Regions from separate parts of the Glutamicibacter sp. 363 genome, predicted to be linked through region 3. Evidence: riboswitches for the same ligand, from Rfam matches in the RefSeq annotation. Region 3 holds a riboswitch; each other region holds the start of a gene.
The links. A riboswitch is a leader RNA that binds a small molecule or an ion and turns the genes downstream of it on or off. The one in region 3 is predicted to bind S-adenosylmethionine.
Positions count from the first base shown of each region.

Region 1: linked by a shared signal. The riboswitch ahead of ACT3UA_RS04395 (hypothetical protein) and the one ahead of ACT3UA_RS15050 (methionine ABC transporter ATP-binding protein) in region 3 are both predicted to bind S-adenosylmethionine.
Region 2: linked by a shared signal. The riboswitch ahead of ACT3UA_RS17820 (acyl-CoA dehydrogenase family protein) and the one ahead of ACT3UA_RS15050 (methionine ABC transporter ATP-binding protein) in region 3 are both predicted to bind S-adenosylmethionine.

Region 1 covers NZ_JBQSYR010000005.1:42,709-53,195, forward strand. Annotated here, with positions in the region: gene sucD (succinate--CoA ligase subunit alpha) at 1-621, shown strand, start outside; gene ACT3UA_RS04375 (hypothetical protein) at 706-1,023, opposite strand; gene ACT3UA_RS04380 (DEAD/DEAH box helicase) at 1,153-4,503, opposite strand; gene ACT3UA_RS04385 (LOG family protein) at 4,591-5,769, shown strand; gene ACT3UA_RS04390 (VIT1/CCC1 transporter family protein) at 5,837-6,940, opposite strand; gene ACT3UA_RS04395 (hypothetical protein) at 7,003-7,269, opposite strand; SAM riboswitch class IV at 7,288-7,400, opposite strand; gene ACT3UA_RS04400 (DinB family protein) at 7,873-8,460, opposite strand; gene ACT3UA_RS04405 (helix-turn-helix domain-containing protein) at 8,676-9,239, shown strand; gene ACT3UA_RS04410 (hypothetical protein) at 9,378-9,791, shown strand; gene ACT3UA_RS04415 (ROK family protein) at 9,826-10,487, shown strand, end outside.
Region 2 covers NZ_JBQSYR010000043.1:4,318-14,804, reverse strand. Annotated here, with positions in the region: gene ACT3UA_RS17830 (CdaR family transcriptional regulator) at 1-1,031, shown strand, start outside; gene ACT3UA_RS17825 (GntP family permease) at 1,294-2,655, shown strand; SAM riboswitch class I at 3,135-3,225, shown strand; gene ACT3UA_RS17820 (acyl-CoA dehydrogenase family protein) at 3,280-4,506, shown strand; gene ACT3UA_RS17815 (acyl-CoA dehydrogenase family protein) at 4,540-5,772, shown strand; gene ACT3UA_RS17810 (hypothetical protein) at 5,835-6,155, opposite strand; gene ACT3UA_RS17805 (LysR substrate-binding domain-containing protein) at 6,426-7,343, shown strand; gene ACT3UA_RS17800 (MFS transporter) at 7,386-8,735, opposite strand; gene ACT3UA_RS17795 (MBL fold metallo-hydrolase) at 8,732-9,778, opposite strand; gene ACT3UA_RS17790 (YidH family protein) at 9,987-10,367, shown strand; gene ACT3UA_RS17785 (DUF202 domain-containing protein) at 10,367-10,487, shown strand, end outside.
Region 3 covers NZ_JBQSYR010000026.1:32,300-40,283, reverse strand. Annotated here, with positions in the region: gene ACT3UA_RS15060 (MetQ/NlpA family ABC transporter substrate-binding protein) at 1-657, opposite strand, end outside; gene ACT3UA_RS15055 (methionine ABC transporter permease) at 683-1,378, opposite strand; gene ACT3UA_RS15050 (methionine ABC transporter ATP-binding protein) at 1,375-2,409, opposite strand; SAM riboswitch class I at 2,556-2,645, opposite strand; gene ACT3UA_RS15045 (ASCH domain-containing protein) at 2,922-3,437, opposite strand; gene ggt (gamma-glutamyltransferase) at 3,687-5,510, shown strand; gene ACT3UA_RS15035 (LLM class flavin-dependent oxidoreductase) at 5,592-6,995, opposite strand; gene ACT3UA_RS15030 (acyl-CoA dehydrogenase) at 7,060-7,984, opposite strand, start outside.

The sequences.
Region 1 (10,487 bases), on a different contig from region 3:
GGCCTCGTCGTAGTCATCACCGAAGGTGTTCCAGTGCAGGACTCGGCCGAGTTCTGGGCGCTGGCGCAGTCGAAGGTTGACGCCGACGGAAACCAGATCACCCGGATCATCGGCCCTAACTGCCCAGGCATCATCACCCCAGGTGAAGCACTGGTCGGCATTACCCCGAACAACATCACCAAGAAGGGCCCAATCGGCTTGGTATCCAAGTCCGGCACCCTGACTTACCAGATGATGTTCGAACTGCGTGACCTGGGCTTCTCCACCGCCATCGGCATCGGCGGTGACCCAGTCATCGGTACCACCCATATCGACGCCCTGGCCGCTTTCGAAGCTGACCCAGAGACCAAGGCCATCGTGATGATCGGCGAGATCGGCGGCGACGCTGAAGAGCGCGCAGCCGACTACATCAAGGCCAACGTCACCAAGCCAGTTGTTGGCTACGTGGCTGGCTTCACCGCTCCTGAGGGCAAGACCATGGGCCACGCTGGCGCCATCGTCTCCGGCTCGGCAGGTACCGCTCAGGCCAAGAAGGAAGCTCTCGAAGCTGCTGGTGTGAAGGTAGGCAAGACTCCTTCGGAGGCTGCCGTCCTGTTGCGCGAAGTTTTCGCGGCTCTCTAAGCCTTAGGAAATTCGCAGACGCGAAAAAGCCCCATGGCATCGGTTTTCGATTCCGTGGGGCTTTACCTGTACTCGGACTATGTCCTAGCCGCGTAGGCCAGCAGCTGCGTCCGTGTCGACCCTCAAGAACGAGGAGCCGATGACCGCGAAAGCACCAGGTATCAATAGCATCCGGTGTTTTGGGTTATAGAAAATTTCCTCGAGCGGCGAAGCGATAACTCGCCGGACCTTTTCCAAGAGCCGCTCATTGTCCAGAGACAGACGCTCCTGCTCGGTTTCAATCACCACACGATCTCGTTCAGTGCTCACCGATGCGCTCATCCAGTCGTCACTCGGTGTACTCAGAGTCTCCGATTTAATCAGGGACACGGTTATAACCGCCTTCATCTTGCGTTGTGCCACCGGAGAAGACCTCCGGGGCTTGCCTCTTTGCCTGCGCTCAGTGTGGCAGAGAACACGCAACTAGACATATTGAATATAGCGCGATTCGCTGGTAAAAGCCCGTCAAACAGCGCAGATGTAATAAAGCTGTTATTCGAGCAGCCCGCGAATATCCTGAGCCGTCAAAGCCTTGGAGAATCCATCGGCTTCGTCCATAACCGTGGAGATCAGCTTCCGCTTGGACTCTTGGAGAGCAACAACCTTTTCTTCGATGGTGCCCTGGGCAATCATCCGGTAAACCATCACCTGGCGGGTTTGCCCGATTCGGTGGGTGCGGTCGATCGCCTGCGCTTCTACGGCAGGATTCCACCAAGGATCAAGTAAGAAGCAGTAGTCAGCTTCGGTCAAGTTCAAGCCAAAACCGCCGGCCTTCAACGAGATCAGGAACAGCGGTGCCTCCCCGTCCTTGAACTGCTCAATGACCTTCGCACGGTTGCGTGTGTTGCCGTCCAGATACACGTACGGAATACCTCGTGCTTCCAACTTTGCCGCAAGGACCTTTAAGTAGGAAGTGAATTGCGAGAATACCAAGGCTCGGTGCTGTTCGCTAAGCACATCCTCAAGCTGTTCGAAGAGTGCTTCCAACTTAGAGCCCGGGATCTCGGCAAGTTCCGGGTCAACCAGCGAAGGTTCCAATGCAAGCATGCGCAGATGGGTCAGCGACTGGAAAATCGTAAAGCGGTTGCGGTCCAGATCCTCAACAAGGTGCAAGATCTTCTGCCGCTCACGGTTCAGATGCGTGTCGTACACATGCTGGTGCTCTTCGCTCAGACGCACCAAGACCTGCTGTTCTTGCTTGGCGGGGAGATCCAAGACGACAGATTCCTTGGTGCGGCGCAGCATGAAAGGTTTCACGCGGCGCTGCAGCAACTTCAGGGTTTCCTTATCGCCTAGCACCTCAATGGGGCGGGCAAACTGGCGGTTGAACCGGCTGGTATTCATGAACAGCGATGGAGAAGTCAACGAAAGCAGCGCGCCGAGCTCGGCGAGGTTGTTCTCCATTGGCGTGCCGGTGACCGCCAGCTTGAAGTTCGTCTGGATATTCACCGCGCTGCGATGGGCCTTGGTCGAACGATTCTTCACGAATTGAGCCTCGTCCAGGATCAGGCCAGCGAATCGCTGGGATTCGTACATCTCATCGTTGAGCCGGAGCAGCGTGTAGGTGGTCAGGATGACGTCATAGTTGGCCACTAGTTCGTTCAGCTCGCGTTCGGAACCGAGGGTACCTTCAACGGTGATCACGCTCAGGCTCGGAGCGAACCGTTTGATCTCCATCTCCCAGTTGGAAACAACGGAGCTTGGAGCAACGACGAGGAAGGGAGCACTGTTCCGCTGAGCGGCCGGCAGCTGCGCCACATGCTTCGGGTCATCCCAGAGTTTGCGTGCGTGAAGCATTAACGCGATGGTTTGCAGGGTTTTTCCCAGTCCCATGTCGTCGGCAAGAATGCCGCCAAAACCGCCTCGGTACAGGCGCGCAAGCCATTGATAGCCCTCGATCTGATACGGGCGCAAGGTGGCATTGAGCGTATCGGGCACATCGGCCTCTTCACCTTCGGCCACACGCAGGAGCGAACGCATGCGCCCGATAAATAGGTCGGCGCCTTCGATTCCCTCGGCAAGCTCATCAAATTCATCGAAGAGCGAGACCTGGAAGACCGAGAGCTTCAGGTCGGCATCCTTGGGTTTGTCATTCAGCGCCTGAGCCTCATCGACCAGCGACTTCAGCTTGGCAAATAACGGGTGGTCCAGTGAGAACCAGGTGTTATCCGGAAGCTTGACCTTCATGGCACCGCTGGTGAGCGCCTCGAGAATGGTGGAGAACGGTACTTCATGGTCGCCTACGGCGATCAGCAAGCCCAAATCAAGCCAGTCGTTGCGTTCGTGGCTCACCGCGTTGATCTTCAGCCGTGGAAGTTCACGTAGCTGACGGTAAACCGGGCGGATGCCTTCTTCGGTGATCTTCATGACGGACAGGCCATGCAGGGCCGGCAGCAGCTCCGAAACAAATACAATCATATGCTCACCGGAGAAGAACTTCGAGTCCAGGTCGTGGTTGCTGGTGCCTGTGTGTCGCTCGAAGACGTCATTGACCGTGCTGCGCAAGGAATCTTCGGCCTGGGCGTCATAGACCTCGCGGTCGTTGGGCACTCCCGGGTAATGGATCTGGAAATCAATGGTGGCAGATTCCTTGATGCTGCCATCTTCCTTTTCCTCACGCATGAATTTCACCTCGGCGTGGACCATCGGCGGGGCAAGTGCGGGAAGTACCAGATCCTTGCTTATGCTGCGCAGATTGAAACGGCGCGCAAGGCGCGCGTACGAACCAGCGAAAAAGTCCTGCATTTGATCTTCGGGAACCTGCAAGGGTTCGCGATTCTGAAACCAGCGGCGGTGCTGAGCGGGAACTATCTCTTGACTTGGTGCCAACCAGATTTGTTCAGGTGCTTCCAACTCAACGTAGAACCCGTGGTCCGCGATCGTTCCACTGGGAGTCTCTGCGTTGAGTGTTAGGCCCTGACCTGCAATGTTCAAATGTCCAGCCACGGTGAGCGATTTGTCCTGCCCGAGGTCGGCGAGCAGCTCAAATCGGGACTGGCGGTCAATATTCACGCTGGTCTCATTGCGGGTGCTAATCAGTTCGATGCCAAGATCTTGAGCTTCGCCAAGCATTGGCCAGAGCAGATCCGAGGCATACTCATCGAGGAACAACCAGTCTTCGTCGACCTTAAACTGCAGCTGAGTGTTGCTTCGTGCTAGCGCAGCAAAACGGGTGAACCAATGGTGCTGATTGCGCAGCATATTCCAGCCGTAGGTCTTGAACGCAATGGTAGTCCAGCGCAGCTGTCCACGAACCCAGCGTCCCTCGGAATTGCGCACCATGGGGCGAACACCCAAACGGAAGCGTTTGTTGCGCGTCGGGTGGGGGACCGCTCCCGAAGGCATCCACTGCTGTTGCTGGGAGGTATTTTTCGAATCAAAGACCATGAATTGCAAGGCCATGGCCACGACCGGGTCATTTGGTGACCCTAATAGTCCGTCTGCGGGCCCCGGCTCGGGTTCTTCAAACCAGGTGTTCACTTGCTGGGACCAAGCGGTAACGGTCTTTTGCTCTTGAACGACCGCCGGGCGGGGCAGCTTGGCGATCTTATTGGCGGTGAGCGACAGCGCCGCGATATGCGGGCAGATCGAGCCTTTGTCGCAGCTGCAGTCCGAAGCGTCGATGGACCAGCCCGAAGCGCTGCGAATCACCGTGAGAGTGGGGGAGAACATCTGACCATCTTCGAGGACGGTACCCGAGATGACACTCGCAGTTTCATCAAAGGCGACGTCAGTCACTGATTCGTCGTTCTTGGCAAGTTGTTGCCCGAAGAAGAATGGAACGTCACCCAAGTACGCCAGTAGGTGCCTTGCGTCAATGAGTGGTGGCACAGAATCAGTCATCCTCTCATCGTTTCACGTTCGGGGCGTAGGTGAAAGTTGAGGACGCTAACTGTGAATAATCACTTGTGTTCAAGGTAGCGTAGATGCATGTCTCATGTGTGGCCTTATCTCCCCGCCAGAGCGGTCAATGTCACCACAATGGTTGAGTTCGACAGGCTGGCAGCCGAAGCCATCGAAACTCAAGCATCGCTTGCCCGAAACTGGCGCGTTCATCGGGTTGATCTTCGAACCAGGGACTCGGTTTTAAGCGCTCTGGACCTTGCCAACTGTCTTTTTATTGATTGCGTCTATTCCGATGCCGGACGTTCGCTCGTAGAAGCAACCGGCGGGCTATGCATGAGTACCGGAACGCAGCTGCCGTTCAATATTTATGAACGTGGGCTCTACTCCCCGCTAGAGCTCTATGCGGGGATCAAAGAAGCCCCCTACTCGCAGGTGCCCGACGCGCAGATCTATACCTATTCGCAAGCGAATTCTCCGGCTGAGTTTTCGCCCGATGACAGCACAATGGCAACGACTTTGCATGATCACCATATTGGTCAGGCGATGTTGAGCGCTGTTTACGATGGGGTATTTGCCAAGACGCCCATGATCGGGATCATGGGCGGGCACGCGGTAGCACGTGGCACGCAAGAATTCGCCGATGCAGTGCGGCTCGGTGCGATGCTAACCGGCCAAGGCTATTCGATTGTTACCGGTGGGGGACCAGGGGCCATGGAAGCGGCAAACGCCGGCGCGTGGCTTGCAGACTATGACAAAACGGCTACCGGCAGAGCCGTGGATATCCTCGCACAAGCTCCAGACGCGATCCGTCATCGGACTGCCTGGGCGCGTGCAGCATTGCGAGTGCGTGAAGAATACCCCAGCACGAGAAATTCAATGGGAGTGCCCACCTGGTTTTACGGCCATGAGCCACCAAACCTGTTTGCCACGCATATAGCAAAGTTTTTCACGAACTCGATTCGCGAAGCCATCCTGCTCGAACAGGCAAACGGCGGAATCATTGTGCTTCCCGGTGCTGCCGGGACAGTCCAGGAAATATTCCAAGACGCCTGCGAAAACTACTACGCGACCGGCGCTCGCGTCGCTCCCATTGTGTTGGTGGGCCGCGAGCATTGGACACGGAAGCTACCGGTCTGGCCTTTGCTGCAGGCGCTTGCCGCCGGGAGGGCCATGGAAAGCAGAATAGCTTTGGTGGACACCGTGCAAGAAGCCGTCGAATTCATTAAAACAATGACTCCATTGCGGCGCCGCACGCGGTTCTAACAACGATAGTGGCCGGTGCCTCAAGCTGTGTCATGTTGGGGCAACGGCCAGCAGTCTGCTTTTGGAGCTAAGCCACGGTGGTGCCGAAAAGCAAGCCCAAGCAGTAGGTTACAGCGGCCGCACCCAAGCCAATGGCCAGCTGACGCACGCCACGTTTGAGCGGGGACGCACCGGATAGCAGGCCAACGACGCCGCCGGTGAGCAGCAACGCGATGCTGACCAAAGCGACCGCCACGCTCACCGCAGCTAGCCCGGTGAGCCCAAAGATGTAGGGCAGGATCGGAATGACTGCGCCCGAAGCAAAGAACATGAACGAAGAAATGGCGGCTCCCGGTGCCGAACCAAGCTCCTCATGTTCGCGTTCCAGTTCCGCGCTGCGAACTTCTGGATGGAGTGAGAAGGAGGGGTTGCAATCGCAGGTAAACAGCCCCATGCGTTCTGCCGCGCGGTGTTCGGCGTCCTCATTGTTCATGCCACGTGCTTTGTAGATCAACACCAATTCATTGGCGTCAAGATCGAGGTCACGGGCGGCAGAAAGCGTGACTTGGGTAGGGCGCGACGCGGTGAGAAGCTCACGTTGGGAACGGACTGACACGAATTCCCCGGCAGCCATGGACAGCGCGCCGGCCAGCAGGCCGGCAATTCCGGAGAAGAGCACGAGGGACGAGGCCACACCGGTGGCGCCGATGCCCATGACCAAGGCCAGATTCGAAACGAGCCCGTCATTTGCGCCGAACACCGCGGCTCGGAAGTTGCCGGACAGCCGGGATCTGCCGGCCGTAGCCAAAGCACGGATGACTTCCTCATGCACTTGCTCATCCGCGGCCATTTGCGGCGCGGCATCCTGATCGGTGGCGTAAGGAGAGTTGCCTTCGGCACGCTGGGCCAGCGCCAAGACAAACACCGAACCGAAATGCCGGGCCATGAAACGCAACATGGTGCGCCGCATCGACGGACGGACCGGGCGCACGTGTTCACCGAGCTTAGCGCGCCAGTAATTTTCGTGGCGTTCTTCCGCTTCGGCTAGCCCACGGAGAATCTGGCGTTCTTGTCCGGTGCGCTTTTCGGCCAGTTCACGGTAGATCGCACCTTCGGCGACCTCATCGGCCATGTACTGGCGCCAGCGGCGGATCTGCGCCTTGGATGGTTCGGGAATTGAGGTTGGGGCCATCACGGGGATGAGTCTCCTGCGGCAGAATTGGATCATTCACGGGCAGATGATCCGGGTTAGGTTCAACCCCCTAGTTTAGTGAGTGAGTCGAGCACTGGGAATTTGGCAAGACTAAATACCTTAGCGGCGCCAGGGTTTTGCCCTCGGGCTGCCACGAATACCGAAAGTTCCTCGCGCTGCCTGTCGAAGCTCGGCGGACCCACGGTTCTGGCTAGCAATCGGGTGAGCAGGTGCGGGTCGGTGACGTAGTAGCTGACCCAGACTCCGCGAAGCGGAAACTGCACCTGGCCGGTTTGCAGGTCAATAATGGGAAGGACGTTTGAAGCCATAACTATCGTGGACCCTTAAAAGAGCTCTTGCCCGTAGCCGGTTGGAGTACGGACCGCTTCTTCATCCGAACCACCCATGAACCTGGGGTTGGTGTGCGGCCAGTCGGAGCTTGGCGCCGCATCTCGTGAAGCAACACCACGATGCTACACCCGTGGGCTGTCCGGATGCGTAGTGAGACGTCATACTCGGCTCTCGCGGGCCTCATGGGAAGCAGAGCCGAGCACCGGGAGGTGCACGGACCGCGCCCACAAGAACCCTGCGCTTGGCGCAGGCGAAGGTCGCCGGGCGGGGATCTGGACATCGGGCACTACCGGTGGCTGGCCCGGTGACCGATCTCCGGCAAGTGGCTCCCCTCCCGACCCGCCGTCGATGCCGCCAGGCCTGCCCGAGCCGCGCGGGAGTATCGCTGCGCAATATGCCGCTCAGGTCCAACGCCTCTGGTCCGTTGGGACCAACGCCAGGCTACGGACCGGCAGTTTCACCAGGTGGTGCTCCTAGTCGCTGGGCTCGGTCAGGGCCATCCGAGCTAGCGCGAGCCTATGCGGCCTGTTAGAGGCGGTGCCCTGCCAGAGCTATGAGCAAGATTTGGCGAAGAATCGTTGTTAGGACTGCTCGGCGATTCGCTGCAGCGAGGAGCGTTGTTCCTTCCATTGCTCAGCGCTGAATCCAGGGATATTTCTCGCCTGTTCGCGCAGTCCTACCTGTCCGTCGAGAAGCTCTCGAACGATATCGAGATGCCCGGCATGCCGGGAGGTCTCCGCGATCATATGAACAATAAGATGCTCCACGGTGGTATGCCGATGCACGGACCACCAGGGGACCTCTGCCGGGGATTCTAAGTTCAATTCGTCAAGCGCGTGTTCGGCAAATGCGATGGATTTTCGGTACAACGCGAGAACATCTTCTACCGAGAAGCTGGCCGGAGGCAGGAAGTCGATCTGCGGTTCATCGCTTTGCAGTAGTTGAAGCACATGCCGATCGTTGGGCACACGACCTAGGCACTCGCCGAAATAACCGTATTCGGTGATTGCTAGGTGGTAGATGACACCAAGCATGTGGGTTCCGGTATCCGTCATGGGGCGGCGGGCCAACTCCTCGGAGAGTCCCTGGCACTTCCAGAGCACGGTGTTGCGGGCCTCGTTCAAGTAGGTCCGAAGCCTCTTGGAGGACGGATTGCCAGCGGTATCCATGTGCCGAGTCTAGTTTCTTGGCGATTGAATAAACAGCGCCGGCGCATTGAGGGATTGGTTGCTGACTTCAGGACTGAAGCGTGAGCTCGGCGCAGTTCTCGTTGCCTATTGGTAAACTGACGCAGTGTAGGAACCTGAACCGGATTGGTTTAGCGGAATTGTAGGCCGGGTGCTGCCAATCTAGGGCTGCGCCGGTGTCAAAATGGTGGGAGAGCATGAAAACACTGCCCGTAGAGCCCACCGGCTCGTCGATTAATATCGGTGCCCGTTTGCGTGGGGTACGCCAAACCCGACGAATGACCATCGACCAGGTGGCTGAAATGTCCGGACTGACCAAGGGGTTCTTGTCTCGCGTGGAGCGAGACTTGACTAGCCCGTCGGTATCGACATTGCTTAGGCTCTGCGAAGTATTGGGCTTAGAAGTCGGGCAGCTCTTCTCTGTACCTGAAACCAAATTGGTCAGGTTGGAGCACGCACCGCGAATCGCCTTGGGCGGTCAGGGGATCACCGAACAGCTGGTCACTCCCCGCGCCGAGACCCGGGTGCAGATGATTAGGGCAGAGGTCGCGCCGCAGGGCTCGGGGGAGGCCGAGCTGTATTCGGTGGATTGCAAGGTGGAAGTTCTGCACGTGATTTCCGGAGAATTTACCTTGGTTCTGCCCGAGGACCGCATTGAACTGCAAGCGGGCGATACGGTAACCTTCCCGGGCCGTGAGCCGCACAGTTGGGAAAATACTTCGGACCGGACCGCCGTAGTGACCTGGACGCTGTTGCTCTGACCAAAACCGCATTGCGCTTTTGAAGGGCTTGCGCGTTTTCCGTCCGTGCCGGGTTTCGGCCGGGCAAAGCCCAAAGCGTATCCTTGACATAGCGTCAACAACTTTTCTCGACGCCGATAAATAACCGAAGGGAGCTCCGTGACGGAAAGCGAGCCACGGGCTGAACTGGTCGAACTGCGCTCCGCGAGCTGGTGGATGTCTGCAATTCTCGGTGTCTTAATTGGTGTGACCATGACATTGATCCGCACTCAACGTTATTTTTTCATCGCCGGGGCGGCGATTCTGGCGGGGGTCATCCTGGTCATCGGCTTACGCACTATTCACCGCCGTTCTCAATACCCGCAGATGGCACAGGCGAAAACCTCTTGGGTATATGCGGTGTGGACGCTGGTGCTACTAGTGCTTGCGGGGCCTGTCCAGCTGGTTTACGTGGCGGATGAACTCGACGAGATTGCAATTAAGTCCTTCGTGCTTTCGGCAGGTTTCTGTTTTGGGTTCCATGAGGTGGACCGGGCATTGGTAGCGAGCAGCAAGAAGTCCTTCGAAAGCTAGCTGCTGAACTACACGCACGCATTGGAAGGGTGAAATGTCTACCGAAAACCTTGCGGTCGGCATAGACATCGGCGGGACGAAGATCGCCGGCGGCGTGGTCGATGGCCACGGCCGGATTCTTCGCCGGAGCTTCCGCCCTACTCCGGGCCGGAGCGCAGCATTGACCGAAGATTCTATTGCCGAGGTAGTCAGCGAGCTCAGCGACGGGGATACTCATATGCCCGTGGGTGTCGGGGCCGCCGGCTGGATTAACCGAAGTGGTTCGCATGTCCTCTTCTCCCCGCATCTTGCATGGCGTGATGAGCCGGTGCGTGAACGCCTCGAATCGAAGATGAACCGCAAGGTCGTCCTGAATAATGATGCCGACGCCGCGGGGTGGGCCGAGCATCGTTTCGGGGCGGCACGAGGCGAGGAGCTGAGCGTCTGCCTGACCCTTGGCACGGGTATCGGCGGCGCCATCATGTTCGGCAACAGTATTCTGCGCGGCAGTTTCGGCGTCGCCGGGGAGTTCGGGCACCAGACTTTGGTGGTGGACGGCCACCGTTGCCCGTGCGGAAATCGAGGGTGCTGGGAACAATACGCGTCGGCCAACGCACTGGGACGTGAAGGGGCAGAGCTTGTCCGGCTGGATTCTCCGCGGGCATATAGTTTGCGTGAAGCCTGCCAAGCGGACCCCGGCAAGGTGAGCGGAGCGAT
Region 2 (10,487 bases), on a different contig from region 3:
GCGCACTGGCGCAAAAGGTCGTCGACACCATCGCGCCGACGATTAACCGCCATGTCAATATCATGAATTCCCACGGGGTGATCATTGCTTCCACCGATGCGGCCCGCATCGGAACGCATCACGAGGGCAGCGCCGAGGCGATCCGCCGCAACCAGATCATCCGCGTCAGCCAGGCCGATGGCAGCGCCGGAACCCAGCCCGGGGTCAACGTTCCGCTCACATTGGATAATCAGCTGTGCGGGGTCGTCGGCGTCACCGGAGCCCCGCATGAGGTCGAGCCGCTAGCCGATCTGATTGCACTGACCGTGCAGTTGCTCTTCACCCAGGAACGCGAGCACTCGCGCAGTACCCGCCGTGAAACAGAAGCCCGGGACATTATCTCCGCGTTGCTGGCCGGATGGGCCGAGCCAGAAGCCATTGACCGGAGCCTGGCAGCGCACGGCTTGCGCGGACCAACGCAACTGGAGGCATGGATCCCGCGCAGCGCGCAGGATCCATTGCTGGATGTGCCGGCCGTTGAGGGCCGGCGCACTTCCTGGATCAACCTCTCCGGTGCGTTCTGGCGGATCCGGCTGGCGAACGAACCGGCCTTCGAGGAAGACCAAGGCGCAACGGAGCGCTATCTTGCCTCCGCCCCGGCAGAAGGCGCCGGACACCTGCTGGCCGAAGCCGAAGCCCTCCGTGCCCTCGTGGCGCTCCCGGCGCTGATACCCCAGCGACGAAACCGGGAGATCTGGAGCCCGGAAATCGCCACCGCTATCGCGCGCACACCGGCGCAGAGCCTGAGCCATATTGCCCGGCCCGCCCGGGACTTGAGCGAAGAGCAAGCGAAGACGCTGCTGGTCGTCACTGCCGCAGCATCGATGACCCAGGCCGCAACCGAACTGCACATACACCGCAATACCCTAGTGCAGCGTCTGGAGCGCGTAGCCCTGATCGCCGGGGTGGACATCCGCCACACCGGCCAGGCGGTGCGGCTGCAGCATGCCATCTACGCAGCGGTCGCCCTAGACCAGAAACACATATTCTAGGAATTTCCGGCATAAGAATATGGGCGTGCGCCCATAGGTGATTGAGTCCGCAGTCCCTAGTATTGGCAAGATGCTCGAAGTTGAGCGCCCGCTGAACCGGTCCTCCCGGCCGAAACAACCTTCGCAGGAAAAGCCTGAGCAGCTTGACCTGGCGGAATAGCGGGCGGCAGCAACGGGCCGGAACTCGCACCCAGAACGACCGCCTGCGCCATTGCAGGTTCGGGCTGGGGGCCACAGATATTGGCAAAGGAGCCAACTCGCCGTGTATGAACTCCTCGTTCTGCTGATCCTCGTGGTGGCCATTGTGCTGGTCACCGCACGCTGGAAAATCAGCCCCTTCCTCGCCCTCATCGGCGCGGCCATCCTCGCGGCCTTCGCCTACAAGATCCCCATCGCCGAGGTCGCCTCCACGGTGACCACCGCCTTTGGCAGCACCATGGGCAATATTGGCCTCGTAATCCTCTTCGGCACGATGATCGGCATCATCCTGGAGCGTTCCGGGGCCGCGATCTCCATGGCCGATGCGCTGATCAAGGTGCTGGGCACCAGATTCCCCAACCTGACGCTGTCGCTCATCGGCTACATCGTTTCCATACCGGTCTTCTGCGACTCGGGCTACGTGGTGCTCAACTCCCTGCGCAAGGCCATCACCCTGCGCACCGGTGTTTCCACGCTGGCCACCTCCATTGCCTTGATGACCGGCCTGTATGCCACCCACACCATGGTCCCGCCGACCCCAGGACCGCTGGCAGCCGCCGAGTCCATCGGCATCGCCGACAACCTCGGATTGATCATCGCCATCGGCCTGCCGGTGGCAGTGGTCTCGGCCATGGCCGGGCTGTTCTATGCCAGCCGCTTCAACAAGTCCACGTGGACTCCGCTGCCATCCGAGGATGAGAACGACATCTCCGAGCTCGATTACGAGCAGCTGCGTGCAAGCTTCGGCAAGCTGCCAAGCCCTGGCTTGGCCTTCCTGCCGATCCTCGTTCCGCTGGTCTTGATCTGCGCGGCATCGATTGCCAAGCTTCCATCGCATCCCTTCGGCGAAGGCGCCGCACTGGAAGCACTGTCCTTCATCGGCACCCCGGTGATCGCGCTGATCTTCGGTTTGCTCGCCGCGACCTTGCTGCTGAACGGCAATAAGAAGCTTGCCGACTTCAACGAGCAGATGCACGAAGCCGTGCGCACCGCGGCGCCCATCCTGCTGATTACCGGTGCCGGCGCAGCCTTTGGTGCTGTGCTGGCAGCCTCGGAGCTGACCACGATCCTCTCCGATTCGCTCAGCGGCTTGGGTCTCGGACTGGCTGTGCCATTCCTGATCGCCGCGGCATTGAAGTCGGCGCAGGGCTCATCCACCGTGTCGATGGTGACCACCTCGGCGCTGGTCGCCCCGATGCTCGGATCCCTCGGTCTGGACTCCGAACTGGGCATGGTGCTCAGTGTCCTGGCAGTTGGCGCCGGCGCGATGGTCGTCTCGCATGCCAACGATTCCTACTTCTGGGTGGTCTCCCAGCTCAGCCGCATCCCGGTGATCACGGCCTACAAGACCTTGAGCGTGGCCACCGCCATCCAGGGCACCGCCGCATTTGCTACCGTCTGGATCCTCGGGGCATTCCTGCTCTAGTAAATCCAAGAAGCCTGCATAAACCAATAACCGCGCCATCAGTGGATGGCGCGGTTATTGGTTTAACTGGCGGGATGGCCGCAATAGGCAAGGCTGCAACTTCGAGCACAGCCCAGCTTTCCCCATTGACTTGCTGGCAAGGATTACGGGCATGGGAACAATGACCGGCAATCCGGCCATCTGGGATGCCTGATCGCTGGATCCATGATCCACCCCCGCATTCGCTGACGCTTATCGCTGTCGGCTAATTGAGAAACCGAGATCCCCCTGACAGGTGCCCGGTCGATTGATGCTGGATCCGGATATCAAGCTCTCCGATCGCCGATGACGTAACCTCCAGAAGTATGACGGCGTCCCAGCGCCTTCGGGGCGGTCCAAGTCCGCCGGAAATCTCGCTTTGTGACGACTTCTGACCGACTATTCCGTCGGATGACGTGCTCCTTCCATCCGCTCATGCCGCGGTGTTTCACTCGAAGTACCAACCATCCAGAGCGGCTGAGAGACCTGGCTCGACGACGCCGCAGCAAGCCTGCATTCGGCAGCTAGTGCTAACGCCAGGTTCGATGGATCAGCAGAAAGCAACTTTCTGCTTCCTTCGGAGCAAGACTCTAAGGGAGAACGAAAATGACCGTACTGAGCACGCAACTGCCCCGCGTTCCCTACACCGGGAGCGCAGACGAGGCCGAGCTCGCCCACTGGCGCGAGATCGCCGGCCAGGTCGCGGCCACACTGGCCGCCGATGCGCTGGAGCGCGACCGCAAAAACGAGCAGCCCTTCGCCGAGGTGCAGCTGCTGCGCGAAGCCGGTCTGCTGAACCTGCTGGTTCCGGCCGAATTCGGGGGAGCCGGAGCGCATTGGGCCACCGCCTTTGAAACCATCCGCATCCTGGCCGCGGCCGACGGGTCCATCTCCCAGCTGCTGGCCTACCACTACATCAACCAGTCCGGCATCGCCTTCTACGCTCCGGCCGAAACCCAGGCCGAGTGGTGGCAGCGCACCGTGGCCGGCGGCTGGCTCTGGGGCGATTCGGTGAATCCGGTGGACCCGCAGCTGACGCTCACCGCGGAGGGCGATGGCTACCGCTTGAACGGAGCCAAGCGTTTCTCCACCGGCTCCGGAGTCGGCGAGGTGATCGTCGTGAACGCCGAAGTCGCCAGCGGAGCGCGCCACGGCGAAGTGCTGGCCTTTGTCCTCCCGCGCGACCGGGAAGGGCTGGAAATCGTTGATGACTGGGATTACCTGGGCCAGCGCTTGAGTGCCTCGAACTCGCTGAAGTACCACAACGTGCGCATCGAGGCCGCCGATCTGCTCGGGGCGGTAACCGACGAGCCGGTGTCCACCCTGCTCACCCCCGGGATCCAGCTGGCCTTCGCGAACTTCTACCTGGGCATTGCCGAGGGCGCGTTGGCCCGCGGCAAGCAGATCCTGCTGGGCCGCAAGAACGCCTGGTTCCTCTCGGCGGCGGTGACCTACTCGCAGGACGTCGTCTTCCAGCGCACCGTGGGCGAGCTGAAGGCGCGCACCGCCGCGGTGGCCGCCCTGACCGAGAAGCTCGGCCGCAAGTTCGATGCGCTGCTGGCCAAGGCCGGGAATGTCACCCAGCCTGAACGCGCAGCGCTGGCGGTGGAAATCGCCGAAGCCAAGGTGGTCTCCACCGAGATCGGCGTGGAGGTCGCCAACCGCATCTTCGAGGTCACCGGTTCCTCCTCGACGCACAATGATGTGGGCCTGGATCTGTTCTGGCGCAATGTGCGCACCCACTCGCTGCATGACCCGGTGGACTACAAGAAGATCGAGGTCGGCGCGTACTTCCTGCGCGGGGAAACCCAGCCGCTCTCGCTCTACACCTAAACCTCACCCCCACCCACGGATTGGACCGAACTGATGACTGCACTTGCCATCTCGCGCAATCGCCTTGCCCAACTCAAGGAACGCTTCGCCCCGCACTTTGCAAAGATCGCCGACGGCGCCGCCGAACGCGACCGGAGCGGAGAACTGCCGCACCAGCAGGTGGCCGAGCTGGCCGCCGCTGGCTTCGGCGCATTGCGCGTCCCGATCTCCCACGGCGGGGCAGGGGCCACCCTGGCCGAGCTCTTCGAATTGCTCGTGGAGTTGGCCGCCGCGGACTCCAGCATCGCTCAGGCCTTGCGCGCGCACTTCGCCTTCGTCGAGGACCGCCTGGTCGCCGCTCCGGGGCCGGGCCGCGACAAATGGCTGGCCCGCTTCGCCGCGGGGGAGCTGGTGGGGAACTCCTGGACCGAGATCGGCACCGTGAAGGTCGGCGAGGTGATCACCAAGGTCACCCCGGATGGCGCAGGAGGGTTCCTGGTCAACGGCACCAAGTACTACTCCACTGGCTCGATCTTCGCCGACTGGCTGGATACCTACGCCGAACGCACCGATACCGGCAAGCGCGTGATCGCCGCGGTCAACCGCCACCAGCCCGGCGTGGTGCTGGCTGACGACTGGGACGGCTTCGGACAGCGCACCACCGGCACCGGAACCTCCACCTTCACCGACGCGGTCGTCGCCGAAGAGGACCTGATCGACTTCGACACCCGCTTCAAATACCAGACCGCGTTCTACCAGCAGGTGCTGCTGGTTGTGCTGGCCGGGTCCGCCAAGGCCGCCGAACGTGACTTCGCCGCCGAGCTGAAGGCCCGCAAGCGCACCTTCAGCCATGGCGCCGCCAACGTGGCCGCCGAGGATCCGCAGCTGCTGCAGGTCATCGGCGAGGTATCCGCCACCGCGTTCGCGGCGGCCGGAACCGTGGAACGCGTGTCGCAGTCCCTGCAGGGAGCCTATGAAACCGCGTTGGCGCTGCACGAGGGCGAGGTGACGTTGGAGGAAGACGAGGCGGCCAATGACGCGGCCGAGCTGGCCAGCGCGCAGGCCCAGGTGGTCTTAACACCTCTGGTGCTCAACGCGATCACCCACGCCTTCGACGCGCTGGCCGCTTCGGCCACCAGCGTTTCGAAGAACCTGGACCGGCACTGGCGCAATGCCCGCACCGCCGGAAACCACAACCCGTGGGTGTTCAAGGCCCGGCTGATCGGCGACCTGGCGGTCAACGGCACCGAGCTGCCGCGGGTTTGGGCCATCGGCGCCTCGAAGTAGCATCCCCGGATGCTGCAGGCCCAGCACACATCTGGAGTGCTGGGCCTGCTGCGTGCAGCGCATCAATGACCGAGCAGCTCTCCGGCACCCCCTGGATTCACCTCGCCGGCAACAACTCTCTGCAGATAATGCTCCGGGGATTCTTGGTCCGCGGCGGCCTTCCGATAACAGGCAGCGCCCGGACTCGGCGATTGCCTGATTCCGTAGCGCATGTTCCCTGCAGAATCCGTGGCATATGGTGCCAGAAATGAATGCGCGAGGTAGAGGACATCTCCAGCGGCAATCCGATGCTCGCCGCAGTCGAAAACTCCGCGGGTCTCCCAGCTGACCTCGATGCTTGAAAGCTCTTGTTCGAGCTTGTAGCGCTGGCGCTCGTCTGCCACGACCGCGATGATCGGTTCGATGAAGTCCAGCTCGGGATAGGGGCTGGGCTGCTCCCCTCCCGAAGAGGATCCTCAGCGTATTTCTGAAAGTTCTGCATCGCGGCAACTTATATCCTCTTCAATAAGCGGGCATGCCTGAAGATAACGGGCATTTCCATCGCAGGCGCCCGTTCCAAGGGGGCTCCGAGCAGGTTGTTTCGAACGGCTGCGCGCAGCGTGCTTTATGGAATCTGCTTCGGCGGGTCTGATGCCGCTGGCTAGACTGAGTGGGTGATCAACTACACCCTGCGTCAAATACAGTATTTTGTCGCCGTCGCCGAAACCGGGTCCATCTCCGCGGCCGCCGGCGCCTGCCATATTTCGCAGGCCGCCATGTCGCAGGCGATGGACGAACTTGAACGGGTGGTGGGATCGCAGCTGCTGGTGCGGCGCCGGGCGCGCGGCGTGGTCCTCACCGCGGTAGGTACGGACTTCCTCCACGATGCCAAGCAGCTGGTGCGCCATGCCGAAGAGGTGCAGGATCAAATCGTGGAACGCCAAACCAAGCTCTCCGGACCGCTGGTCATCGGCTGCTACTCCTCGCTGGCGGCCTTCTGGATTCCGGTGATCTGCGAACGCTTCACCAACGTGCACCCGGACCTGCAGGTGACCCTCCTCGAGGGAGATGGCGCCGAGCTGCAGGAGCGGATGCTGCAGGGGCATCTGGATGCGGTGCTCACGCACACTCGGCATCTCCTGCCGCACGTGGGGTGGCGCCGCGTCATGTCGGGGCGGCCGTATGTCCTGGTCGGAGGCAACCACCGTCTGGCCAAGCGAGGCAGTGTGGCGCTGTCGGAATTGGCGGGAGACGATTTCGTGTCCCTGGACATTCCGACGGTGCGCGATAACCAGCTGGTGAATCTGCGGATGTCGGGCCTGGATCCCAAGGTGCGTTGGAGTTCGCAGAGCTTCGAGGCCGTGCGCGGTTTGGTTGCCCGGGGTTTGGGCTACACGGTGCTGGTGCAGCGGCCCCCGGTCAATCTCAGCTATGACGGACTGCCGCTGGCGATCCTGGAAATTGAGGGTCCGGTCGGCGAGAGCGATATTTGTGTCGCCTATACTGCATCAAACCGTCCGAGCCTGCGGCTGCGCGCATTCCTCGACTTCTGTGAAGAGGTTGGAGCCGAAAAAGAAAACAGGGCTGGCTAGAGTCTTTGTGACTCCAGCCAACCCTGGATCTGTTCAGCGAGGCTACAGGTTCTCCGCTTCGAGATCCGCCTCGCGGCCCTCTTTCACCCCACGTATGGCAAGCCCGGCGACAATGAATGCGCCCGCCCAGACGGCGCCGGCGATCCACAGTGTTCCGCCACCGAGTAGCACCAAGCCGGTAACGATCATCGGGGTGAAGCCTGCCCCCACGGTGGAGGAGAGCTGGTACACCAGCGAAGCGCCGGTATAGCGGATCCGGGTGGGGAACAGCTCGGCGGTGAACGCGCCGAAGGGTCCGAAGATGGTGGCCTGGATGATGCCGTTGGCGATGAACAGGGCGATGGCAAAGAGCCACAGCTCGCCCATTTCCAGCATCCACATGATCGGCAGGGCCATGACCGCGCCGGCGGCTATGCCAACCATCATGGCCGGGCGGCGCCCGAGCCTGTCGGAGTAGCGGGCGGCGAACCAGATGCCGACGACGGTCAACGCAGCGCCGATGGCTTTCACATTCAGCACGGCCGTGCGGTCCATGCCAACCTCTTCAACCACATAGGCGACGGCCCAAACGGTCATCAGGCCCTGCACCGTGTAGGAGCTCATGCCGACCAGCGTTCCGCGGATCACCGAACCGGGGTACTTGGTGATGACCTCCAGGAATGGGGTTTTGCGTTCTTCGGCTTTGTCTTCCAAGGCGAGGAAGAGCGGGGACTCGGCCACCTTGAGCCGGATGATCAGGCCGATGCCTACCAGCGCGATGCTGATCAGGAACGGGATGCGCCAGCCCCAAGCCAGGAACTGGTCATCGGGCAGGATGGAGACCGCGGAAACGGCGAGGGTCGCCAGCACGGCGCCGGCCGGCCCGCCCATATTCGCGAAGCTCGCGGCGAAGCCGCGGCGTTCCTTCGGAGCATGCTCCAGCGCCATCAGCATGGCGCCTCCCCATTCGCCGCCCACGGCCAGGCCCTGGACGATGCGCAGCGTGATCAACGCGATCGGCGCGATCATGCCGATTTGCGCGGCCGGAGGCAGCAGGCCGATCAGCGTTGAGGCGCCGCCCATCATCACCATCGAGGTAATCAGCACGCCCTTGCGGCCCACCTTGTCGCCGAAGTGGCCGAAGACGATTCCGCCCAGCGGGCGGGCCAGGTAGCCGACGGCGAGAGTGGAGAAGGAGGCGAAGAGCGCCACGCCGGGGGTGAGCCCAATGAAGAACACCTTGTTGAAGACCAGCGAGGCGGCCGTGGCGTAGAGGATGAAGTCGTAGAACTCGATCGCGCTTCCAATGAAGCTCGAGGCGAGGATGCGCCGCATCTGCGGGGAATTGAGCGAGGGAACTTTGAGCTCGCCATCGCCTGTCGGCTGGTTTTGTGGCTTCACTGCATTGCTCATCGGGATGCCGCCATTTCACTGTGGATGCGGGAGAAGGATATTTTATCGAGGTCGTCGGGGACCAGGTAGGTCCCGGAGAACTTGCCGGCGTGCGAATGCCAGACGGAGAGCGGAGTGGTGCCCGGCACCAGGTGGTGCAGGGCCAGGGTGCGTGCCCCGGCTTGGGCCGCGATCTCGATGGCTTGTTCGGCCGAGGTATGGGCCCGTCGGTGATGGTCCATGGAGGCTTGGGATTCCAGCGTTCCAATCGGGCCGTAGGTGCGCTGTACCCACTCGAAATCGATGGCTTCATGCAGCAGCAGATCCGTGTCCCGGGCCAGGGTGACAAGGTTCTGGCAAGGCGAGGTGTCTCCGGAGATGGTGACCGAGCCTTCGGCGGTGTCAAAGCGGAAAGCGAAGGCCGGCGCGATCGGCGGATGCTTCACCAGCGTGGCGCTCACCGTCACCAATTCATCTTGGTAGATCACGAATGGCTTGAACGCCTCCGGCGTCGGGTTCTCATTCGGGTGATAACCGGTGCCCGCAGGAATCTGGATGTCCTGGGCCGAGAAGTGATCCAGCGGGGAGGGGCGCAAGGCGTTGATCACCCGGTCGTTGAGGTCCGTTGCGTAGGCCTGCATCAGATGGTCGAACATCGAGGCGGTGCCCGGCGTCGGATTCTGCGGGTAGAGCGCCTGCGGTGGAACGCTCGCCCTCGGGGAGACCGGTGGTAAGGCGCCGCGCTCGCCGGGGCCGAGGATGGTGATGGGTTCCTTATCGGAGGGCAGCGTGAACAGTCCGAAGATGGCTAGCGAGGCCAGATCGATGCTGTGGTCGGAGTGCAGGTGGGTGAGGAAGATGCCGCGCAGGTTCGCCGGGCTGTACCCCGCCTTCATCAGCTGGTTTCCCACGCCGGTGCCGGCATCTACGAGATAGACGCTGTCACCGACGACTACCGCGGTGGAGATTCCTGCCCGCTCGCCGGCGTGCTCGCCGGTCCACCAGCGTGGACCGCCTGCGGTGCCGAGGGTGACGACGTGTGGATTCAAATTAGTGGAGGCCATGTCTCTGCGACCTTTCGTTGTTCTAGTATCTACCAATCATTCTTATGCCCTGGCTCACATTCGTAAAACTGTTTTTATCTACCATTAACAATGGTTTTACTTATGAACTGGTCGGTAGACTTCAATGCGACGCGAAGCATCCTCAGGCGATGAGGGAGCATTGCGCATGATGTACTGAGTGGAAGCAACACGTACCTGTAGGAGTGGCATGTCTGATCACGAACGAAGCCGCCTCTCGCGCTGGGTCCTGCCTCATGGCGCGGAGCCGGATCCCCGGTTTACGCTAGCCAACGAACGCACCTTCCTGGCGTGGATCCGCACCTCACTGGCATTCCTTGCCGGTGGTACCGCGCTTGAGGCCTTCGCCGCCGAGGCTTTCCCCTCGCCGCTGCGCACTTGGCTCGCGGTGCTGATCATCGGCGTGGGAATTCTGATTGCCGCAGGTGCCGCGGTCCGCTGGGTCCGCGTGGAGCGCAGCATGCGCACCGGACGCCCGCTGCCGATACCTGCCATCGTTCCGCTCCTGGGCTTCGGCGCAGTGGCCGCTTCCATCGCGGCCGTGGCGATGATTGTCGGTTCGCGAGCCTGATGCGCGAGCCCATCCAGATCGCCGACCCGGGGCTGCAGCCAGAGCGCACGGTATTTGCGTGGAGCCGTACCCTGGTGTCATTCCTTGTGGTCAGTGCCGTCTTCTTGCGCTGGCTGCCGC
Region 3 (7,984 bases):
CATGCGCGGCATGGCGAGGAGGTCTGCTTCCTTCAGCTCGAAGCCGCGCGGGTTGTCAACCACGTCGGCCATCTTCGCGGTACGCGGCTCGATGCCGGGATTCAGGCCGAGCAGTCCCTCGCGCTCCAGGAGCCAGAGCGCTTGCCCCTGGTTGGCGACGTCGTTAGGCAGGAGCAGCGTCGACCCCTCGGGGAGAACCTCGACCGATTCGTAGCGGGTGGAATACAGACCGAAGCCCCATTGGTACAGTTCAACGGTTGGCGTCAATTCCACGCCGGCGGCTTCTGCCGATTGCCGCATGTACCACTCATGTTCAAAGATGGTCGCGTCGAACTGCCCTTCGGCCACGGCGCGGTTCGCCTGGATTGGATCCTGAAGCCCAATGGGTTCTATCTCGATTCCATAATCCGGCGCGATGGTCTCGGCCACGAATTTCAGGATCTTCTCTTCCCCGGCCATTGCCGGTTCAAAATGGACCTTGAAATTCGTTTTGCCGGGCTCGGTGGACGCGAGCGCTGGAGCGGACTTTTGCTGAACCAGCAACGCGCCAAGGACGAGCGCCACAATGGTCGCGCATGCCGCGATGGTCCAAGGCAGTTTCGCGGTGTTTTTACGCAGAGTGAAGCCATGGTCATGGCCTTTGGGTGAAGTCGTCATGTTCTTCTCGTTTGTTCTAGGGCGCTTAGGGGCGGGCCAGCGCGCGGGCGATGCGATCGCCGAGGAATTGGACTGCTTGCACGGTCAGAATGAGCGCAAGGATCGTGGCAAGCATGACATTCATGTCGAACCGCTGATAGCCGTAGGTGACCGCCAGATAGCCGATGCCGCCGGCCCCGATGGTTCCCGCGATGGCCGAATACTCGACCATCGAGATGGTGTTCAGCGTGACGGCGGAGGCCAGGGCGGGCAGCGCCTCACGGATCTGGGTTGCCCCGATGATTTGCAGCGGCGATCCACCGGTCACCAGCCCGACGGCCAGGTTCTCCTTAGGCAGATCATTGAGCGCGTTCTGCACGAGCCGCGCGAAGAAGGGAATGCCCGCAATGGTCATCGGCACCACTGCTGCCCAAATGCCGATGGTGGTTCCGGTCACCCATTTGGTGAATGGAATAATCGCCGCCATCAAGACCAGGAACGGCAATGAGCGTCCCATGTTGACGAACCAGCTCAGTGCCGCATGGCTCTTGTCGTGCGGAAAGAGACCCTGCCGGTCGGTGTTGAACAGCGCCAAACCCATGATGCCGCCAAAAATGATCACCAAGACCATCACGATGCCGACCATTGCCCAGGTCTGTCCATAGGCAGGAAGCATCAGGGCGGGCAGTTCGTTCCATGGGGTGTCGGTACCGACCGCTGCGCTTTCGGTTGGGATTCTCATACCGCCACCTCGATGCGTTCCGCGCGGTCGGCCACACTCGCGAGGAGCTGCTGGGATCGTGGCGTGGCGCGCAATCCCCATCCAGCCAAGACGGCAATAGCTCGTTCTGCGGCAATGCCCGCGAGACCGATTTCAACGCGGCCCAGCGTTCCCTCGTGGTGTGCTTCCACGGAGCCACCGAGCAGCGCGACCCGCGCGCCATGTTCGGTTCCCAGCCGGGATATCCAGGCTGGGTCCACATTTGCCGCCTGGTAGGCCACGGTCAGCGTGAAGTCGTAGCCGGCGGGCACCAGATCGGGGCGCAATGGCAGAAGCTTTGAACCGGTCACCGATCCCGGATCCGCTACCAGGCCTCGAAGTTCGCCGTACTCGGCGATTCGACCGCCATCGAGTTGCGCGACGCGGTCGGCGATATGGCGCACCACATCCATCTCGTGGGTGATCAAGATAATCGCCAAGCCCAAGTCGGTGCGCAGGGAATCAAGCAGTTCCAGCACCTGCGTGGTGGATTCCGGGTCGAGCCCCGAGGTTGCTTCATCGGAGAGCAGCAGACGCGGACGCAGCGCCAGCGCTCGGGCAATGCCCACGCGTTGGCGTTGGCCACCGGAAAGTTCTCCGGGGTACGAATTTGCCCAATCCGCCAGACCTACGCGATTCAGGAGTTCGGCGACCCGGTTTTCCATCTCGTGGTGGACTACTCCCAGGTTTCGCAGCGGCAACGCAACGTTTTCGGCTACCGTCATGCGGCGCAAAAGGGCCGAGTTCTGGAAGATCGTGCCGATGGCACGACGTTCGGCGCATAGTTCTTTGCCAGAGAGCACCGACAAGTCCTTGCCTTCTACCAGGATCTGACCGCTGCTGGGCTTTTCCAACAGCGAGATGCAATGGGACAAGGTGGACTTCCCGGCGCCTGAGGGCCCAACCACCGCGGTGATTGTCCCCGATTGAACGTCCAGGTCGATCCCCTTGAGGACCTCCACACGGCCCTGGGCCGTTTCGTAGTGCTTATGCAGCTGGCGAATCTCAATCATGTGATCGTCCAGATAACGTCGTTTGCATTTGTTCTCCTTGGTGCTGGCACCGCGCAGAGTCTCAAACAGCGACGATCCACGGATTCAGGATGCCGCTGGCTTTCGCCAGGCTCTGAATCTCGGGAACAAAGCCGGTGTTTCAGACTGCTCCATCGGTCCTGGCTGTAGCACCGGCCCCGTGAGGGTGGTTGCTGCGACGTCGTTGAGCCAGGTCTCTCGGTCGCTCTGGATGGTTACCATTCGATAGGTGAATCGAACAGTTTCAGTCTGTGCCCGTGCCCGCTTCGTGAACAACCATGACGTTATATACGCGTCATGAAGTCGACCTCGGTGCGCAGATCGGCGGAAAACCGGCCATAAATGCGCGACTCACCCGTCATATGTCGCCACGTGACGACGCTGAATTCGCATCTTGACTCAGGAGAACTCGGCGGGTGCGAGGACGCCCCTGGGCCTGAACGCAAAGCAAGCTTCCAGAACCGAAAGGTGGAGATGAATTAGGTGCCTGGAAGCTAGCTGCGCGGCCAGACCACTTCGAAGCGTTCGCACACGATCCGCTCACCGGGCACGCCGGTCATTGCCGGTTCCCACTGCTTGGCGAAATCTGCCTGCTGCGTCCGTTTCCAGAACTTTTCGTGTTCCCGGCGCCAGCTGGCCAGACTACGGTCATCCTCGCCCTCGGCAAAGGCAAAATCTGCATCCACCTGGTCGAATGATTTCAGCGTCACCTCGCTGGTACGCAGGATAATTTTCGGTGTCCCGGAGCCGTCGCAGGCGATCCAGTGCGAACCGACCCGCGGAAGCGGTTCGTTCTCGGCAAGGTACTCGTTTTCAAGGCTTGAGGTGGCACGTTTCTGCCCGTGGGTTACCTGATGCAGCAGTGCCTCGGCGAGCTCAGCGCTGTCTCCGAAGTATTCCACCACGTAGTCGCCCGGATCGGTGGCACAGCTGTTTCGGTAGTCAGCCCACATTTGCGCGGCGGCGGCGAGATCTACCGGGGGCAGCTCGGAGGTAGGTTCATTGCTCATTCTCCTAGCCTAAACGCAGTCCGGCCACCGAAGCTGCTGTATTCGGTGGCCGGATCGCTGGCTGCCGCGGTGGCGGCATGCCCTCCGAAGCCCTTGAGGCGACGGCGGTGAATCCGACGCTAGTGAAGTCTTCACCTGAGCGTAATGAGCGACAAGCATGCGCGGTGACGCGTGTCACAGCCTAAGTCTCAGGTGCTTCTCCCGTAAATTGGCGCTTGCTTCATCCCCACCTTTTCAGGAGATCAAAGTATGTCACGAGCAAGTACGAGAGCTATCGCCAGCGCCGCGGCACTGGCGCTGGGACTGGGAACTTTCACCGCCCTTCCGGCCAGCGCCGATCCCAGGGCGACCGACAAAACGCCTACGGCCAAAGGCAGCGGCGGCGCAGTCTCCTCCGTAGACCCGGAAGCGACCGCCGCCGGAATCGAGATCCTGCGCAAAGGCGGCAACGCGGTTGATGCGGCGGTCGCAACGGCGGCCGCGCTGGGCGTGACCGAGCCTTATAGCGCGGGCATCGGCGGCGGCGGCTACTTCATGTACTACGACGCGAAAACCGGAAAAATCAGCACCATCGACGGCCGGGAGACCGCACCGGCAGCAATGCCCCAAGATGCCTTCATCGATCCGGAAACCGGCGAGCCCTACAACTTCACTCCCGAACTGGTGACCAGCGGCGTGGCGGTCGGCGTGCCCGGCACCCTGGCCACCTGGCAGCGCGCGCTGGACAATTGGGGTTCCCAAAGCCTGAAGAAAGTTCTGCACCCAGCCACCCAGGTAGCTTCACGCGGCTTCGTTGTCGATGAAACATTCCGCGAACAGACCCTGGATAACAAGGAACGCTTCGCGACCTTCGGCTCCACCAGCGAGCTATTCCTGCCCGATGGCGATGCGCCGCACGTTGGCAGCATCTTCAAGAACCCGGATCTTGCCCAGACCTACCGGTTGCTGGCGAAGCAGGGCCCCTCGGCGTTCTACCAGGGCGAAATGGCCGAAGAAATATCCCAGACGGTGCAGGCTCCGCCCACGTCCGCGGACACCGAACTCCCGGTTCCGGCTGGCTATGTGAGCACCACCGATCTCGCGGAATACGAGGTCGTGGAGCAGCAGCCAACCCAGGTCAGCTACCGCGGCCTCGATGTTTTCGGCATGGCGCCATCCTCCAGCGGAGGAACCACCATCGGTGAATCGCTGAATATTCTCGGCGAGTTCGACCTCGCCGGCATGGAGCGGCCCACCGCGCTTCACCACTACTTCGAGGCGACAGCCCTGGCCTACGCCGACCGTGGCAAGTTTGTCGGCGACCCGGCCTTTGTGGATGTTCCCACCGAAATCCTGACCGACAAGCTCTTCGGCGTCGACCGGGCGTGCGCGGTAAACCCCGAACAGGCCGCGGAGAAGCCGGTGGCTCCGGGCGATATCGAGGGCTATGACGGAGTGTGCCCTGCGGCAACCAGCGAGCCGGTGGTTGAGCAGGATACCGAGAATATCTCCACCACCCACCTTTCGGTGGTGGACCGCTGGGGCAATGTCGTCTCCTACACCCTGACCATCGAGCAGACCGGAGGTTCGGGCATCGTGGTGCCCGAGCGCGGCTTCCTGCTGAACAACGAGCTGACCGATTTCTCCACGGTGTACGATCCCGCCGACCCGAACCGGATCGAGCCGGGCAAGCGTCCGCGCTCCTCGATGGCGCCCACGATCGTGCTGCGCGATGGCGAACCGATGCTCGCCATCGGCTCCCCCGGCGGCTCCACCATCATCACCACGGTGCTGCAGACCCTGGTGAACCGCATTGACCTGGGCATGGATCTGAGCGAAGCCATCGCGGCCCCGCGCGCCTCGCAGCGCAATACCGCGGCGGTGACGGCGGAGCCCGAATTCATCGAGGCCTATGGGCCGGCGCTTGAGGCTTTCGGGCACAAGCTCACCGCCGCCGGTGATTCCTTCACCCCGCAGGCTGAGATCGGTGCGGTTGAGGCGGTGGAAATCGCCGCAGACGGGACCTTGATCGCGGCGGCTGAACCAAACCGCCGCGGAGGCGGTTCGGCCATGGTGGTGAACCCGGCCAAATAGCCGTTAAAGCCAGCGAGTCCCCGCGGAATTCAACATTTCGCGGGGACTCGCTGGCTTTGCTAGCGCTTGATCTTCAAGGATTTAGGCCTTGGTGGCCAATCGGTTGGAGATCTTGTACTGGGCGGCACGGTGGGTGTCCTTCACCCGGTCACCTTCACCGAAGAGCTTGTGGCGCAGCGAGCCCTCGGTGTATTCGGTCTTGTAGACCCCGCGTGCCTGAAGCTCGGGAACCACGTACTCGACGACGTCCTCGAAGGTACCTGGGGTGACAGCATAGGCCAGGTTGAAGCCATCTACGTCGGTGTATTCAACCCAATCGATGAGCTTCTCGGCAACCTCGGCACCGGAACCGACGGAGACCGGACCGAATCCGCCCACGCCGATCCATTCGGCCAGCTGGCGGATGGTCCATGGCTTGCCGGTATCACCGCTGGCCTTCTTGAAGGTTTCCACCGAGGACTGGATGGCGTTGGACTTCACGTCGTCGCCAATCACGTCATCCGGTCCGTAAGCGGACATGTCGATGCCGGTCCAACCCGAAAGCAATGCCAGCGCGCCGTCGATATCCACGTAGGAGCTGTAGTCCTCGAACTTTGCCTGGGCAAGTTCCGAAGTTTCGGCGGTGATGATGGTCTGCATGGCGAAGATCTTGATGTCGTGGCGGCCACGGCCTGCGGCTTCGGCAGCGTCGCGGATTTTGGCGACCGCTTCTTTGAGCAAATCTCGCGTTGGGCAATTCACGAAGATCGCTTCGGCGTTCGACGCGGCGAATTCGGTGCCGCGCTTGGAGGCGCCGGCCTGGTAGATCACCGGGGTGCGCTGCGTGCTTGGCTCGGTGATGGCGATGCCTGGAACCTTGAAGTACTTGCCCTCGTGATTGATCGGGTGCACCTTGGAATGGTCGGTGTAGACGCCGGATTCCTTGTTGTTCTGCACCGCGTCCTCTTCCCACGAGCCTTCGAGCAGCTTGTAGACCACTTCGAGGTACTCATCGGCGTGGTTGTAGCGCTCGTCGTGCTCCATCTGGTCTTCTTGGCCCATGTTTCGGGCGGCCGACGGCAGGTAGCCGGTGACCACATTCCAGCCCACGCGGCCATTGGTCAGGTGGTCCAGGGTGGCCAGGCGGCGCGCGAAGGCATAAGGGTGCTCATAGGCGGTACCCGCGGTGACGCCGAAGCCGAGGTTCTCGGTGACCGCGGCCATCGCGGAGACGAGCATCATCGGGTCGTTGACCGGCGCCTGTGCACCGCTGCGCAGCGGAGTTTCGTTGGTGCCCTTGTAGACGTCGTAGGTGCCCAGCACGTCGGCGAGGAACAGCCCGTCGAATTTGCCCTTTTCCAGCACCTTGGCCAGGTGGGTCCAGTAGCCCAGGGTGTTGTAGGTCGACGCCTTGTCATCCGGGTGGCGCCAGAGGCCCGGCGACTGGTGCACTACGCAGTTCATATCAAAGGCGTTAAAAAGGATTTCGCGCTTGTTCTCGCTCATTGGTGTGCCCCTATCCATAGAAGAAATCTGGTAAGTCTAAAAATCAGTGTTCGAAGAGTGTTGCCTAGCTGCCGGAGAACCGGTTTGCTCCGGTTACCGTGCCGGTGACGGACAGCCGTTGGGGCTGCACGCCGTTGATCTCGTAGTCCCCCACGATGCGCGCCTTGTAGATCGCCGGATTGTGCGTCGCGATGGTGCGGGCGTTGCGCCAGTGGCGGTCCATATTGCAGCTATTGCGGGTGGAGGATGCACCCAGCGCGTCGAAGAGCTTGCTGGTCGCACCGATGACCAGCGGCTGCACGATCGTCTGGGCGCGGTTGGCCGCCAGTTCGCACACGGCAAAGCGCTCCTCGGCATTCAGGTTCGCATCTGCCATGGCTGATTCGACCTCCAGCACCGCGCCCATGACCACGGACTCCGCGGCGAAGATTTCGGCGGAGACCTCGCCGACGAGCTGCAATACCTGCGGTTCGCGGTGCACCGGAACTCCGGTGCCGGTGCTGAAACTGCGGGTACGCGCCTGCACCGAGGAGCGCAGGTCGTTCAGTGCCGCGCGTCCGATTCCGGCCTGTACCGCCATGAGCACGAGTTGGAAGATCGCGGCTTCCGGATCCGTGGGGTCCTCCGGCATGAAGGTGTCCACCGGAACTTCGTGGAATTCGGTGCTGCCGGTACCGGTGAGCTGTTGGCCGAAACCGTCCCAGTCATCGAGGATTTTCACGCCGCTGTGCTGGGTGGAAACTACCGCGATCTGGCGCCCTGGGAGTTGCGGGTGCGCCACCGCTACGGTGGTCCAGTCGGCGAAGATGGTGCCGGTGCAATAGAACTTCCGCCCGTTGACCAGCCAGCGCGACCCCTCCTCGGTGACCTTGGTGTTGAGCAACCCGAGGGCGTTGCCGCCTTCCTCGGTGTAGGCGTTGCCCACGATCTGCCCGGAGCTGATCCGGGCAACCCATTTGCTGCGGAGCTGCGCATCTTCCAGGCGCACC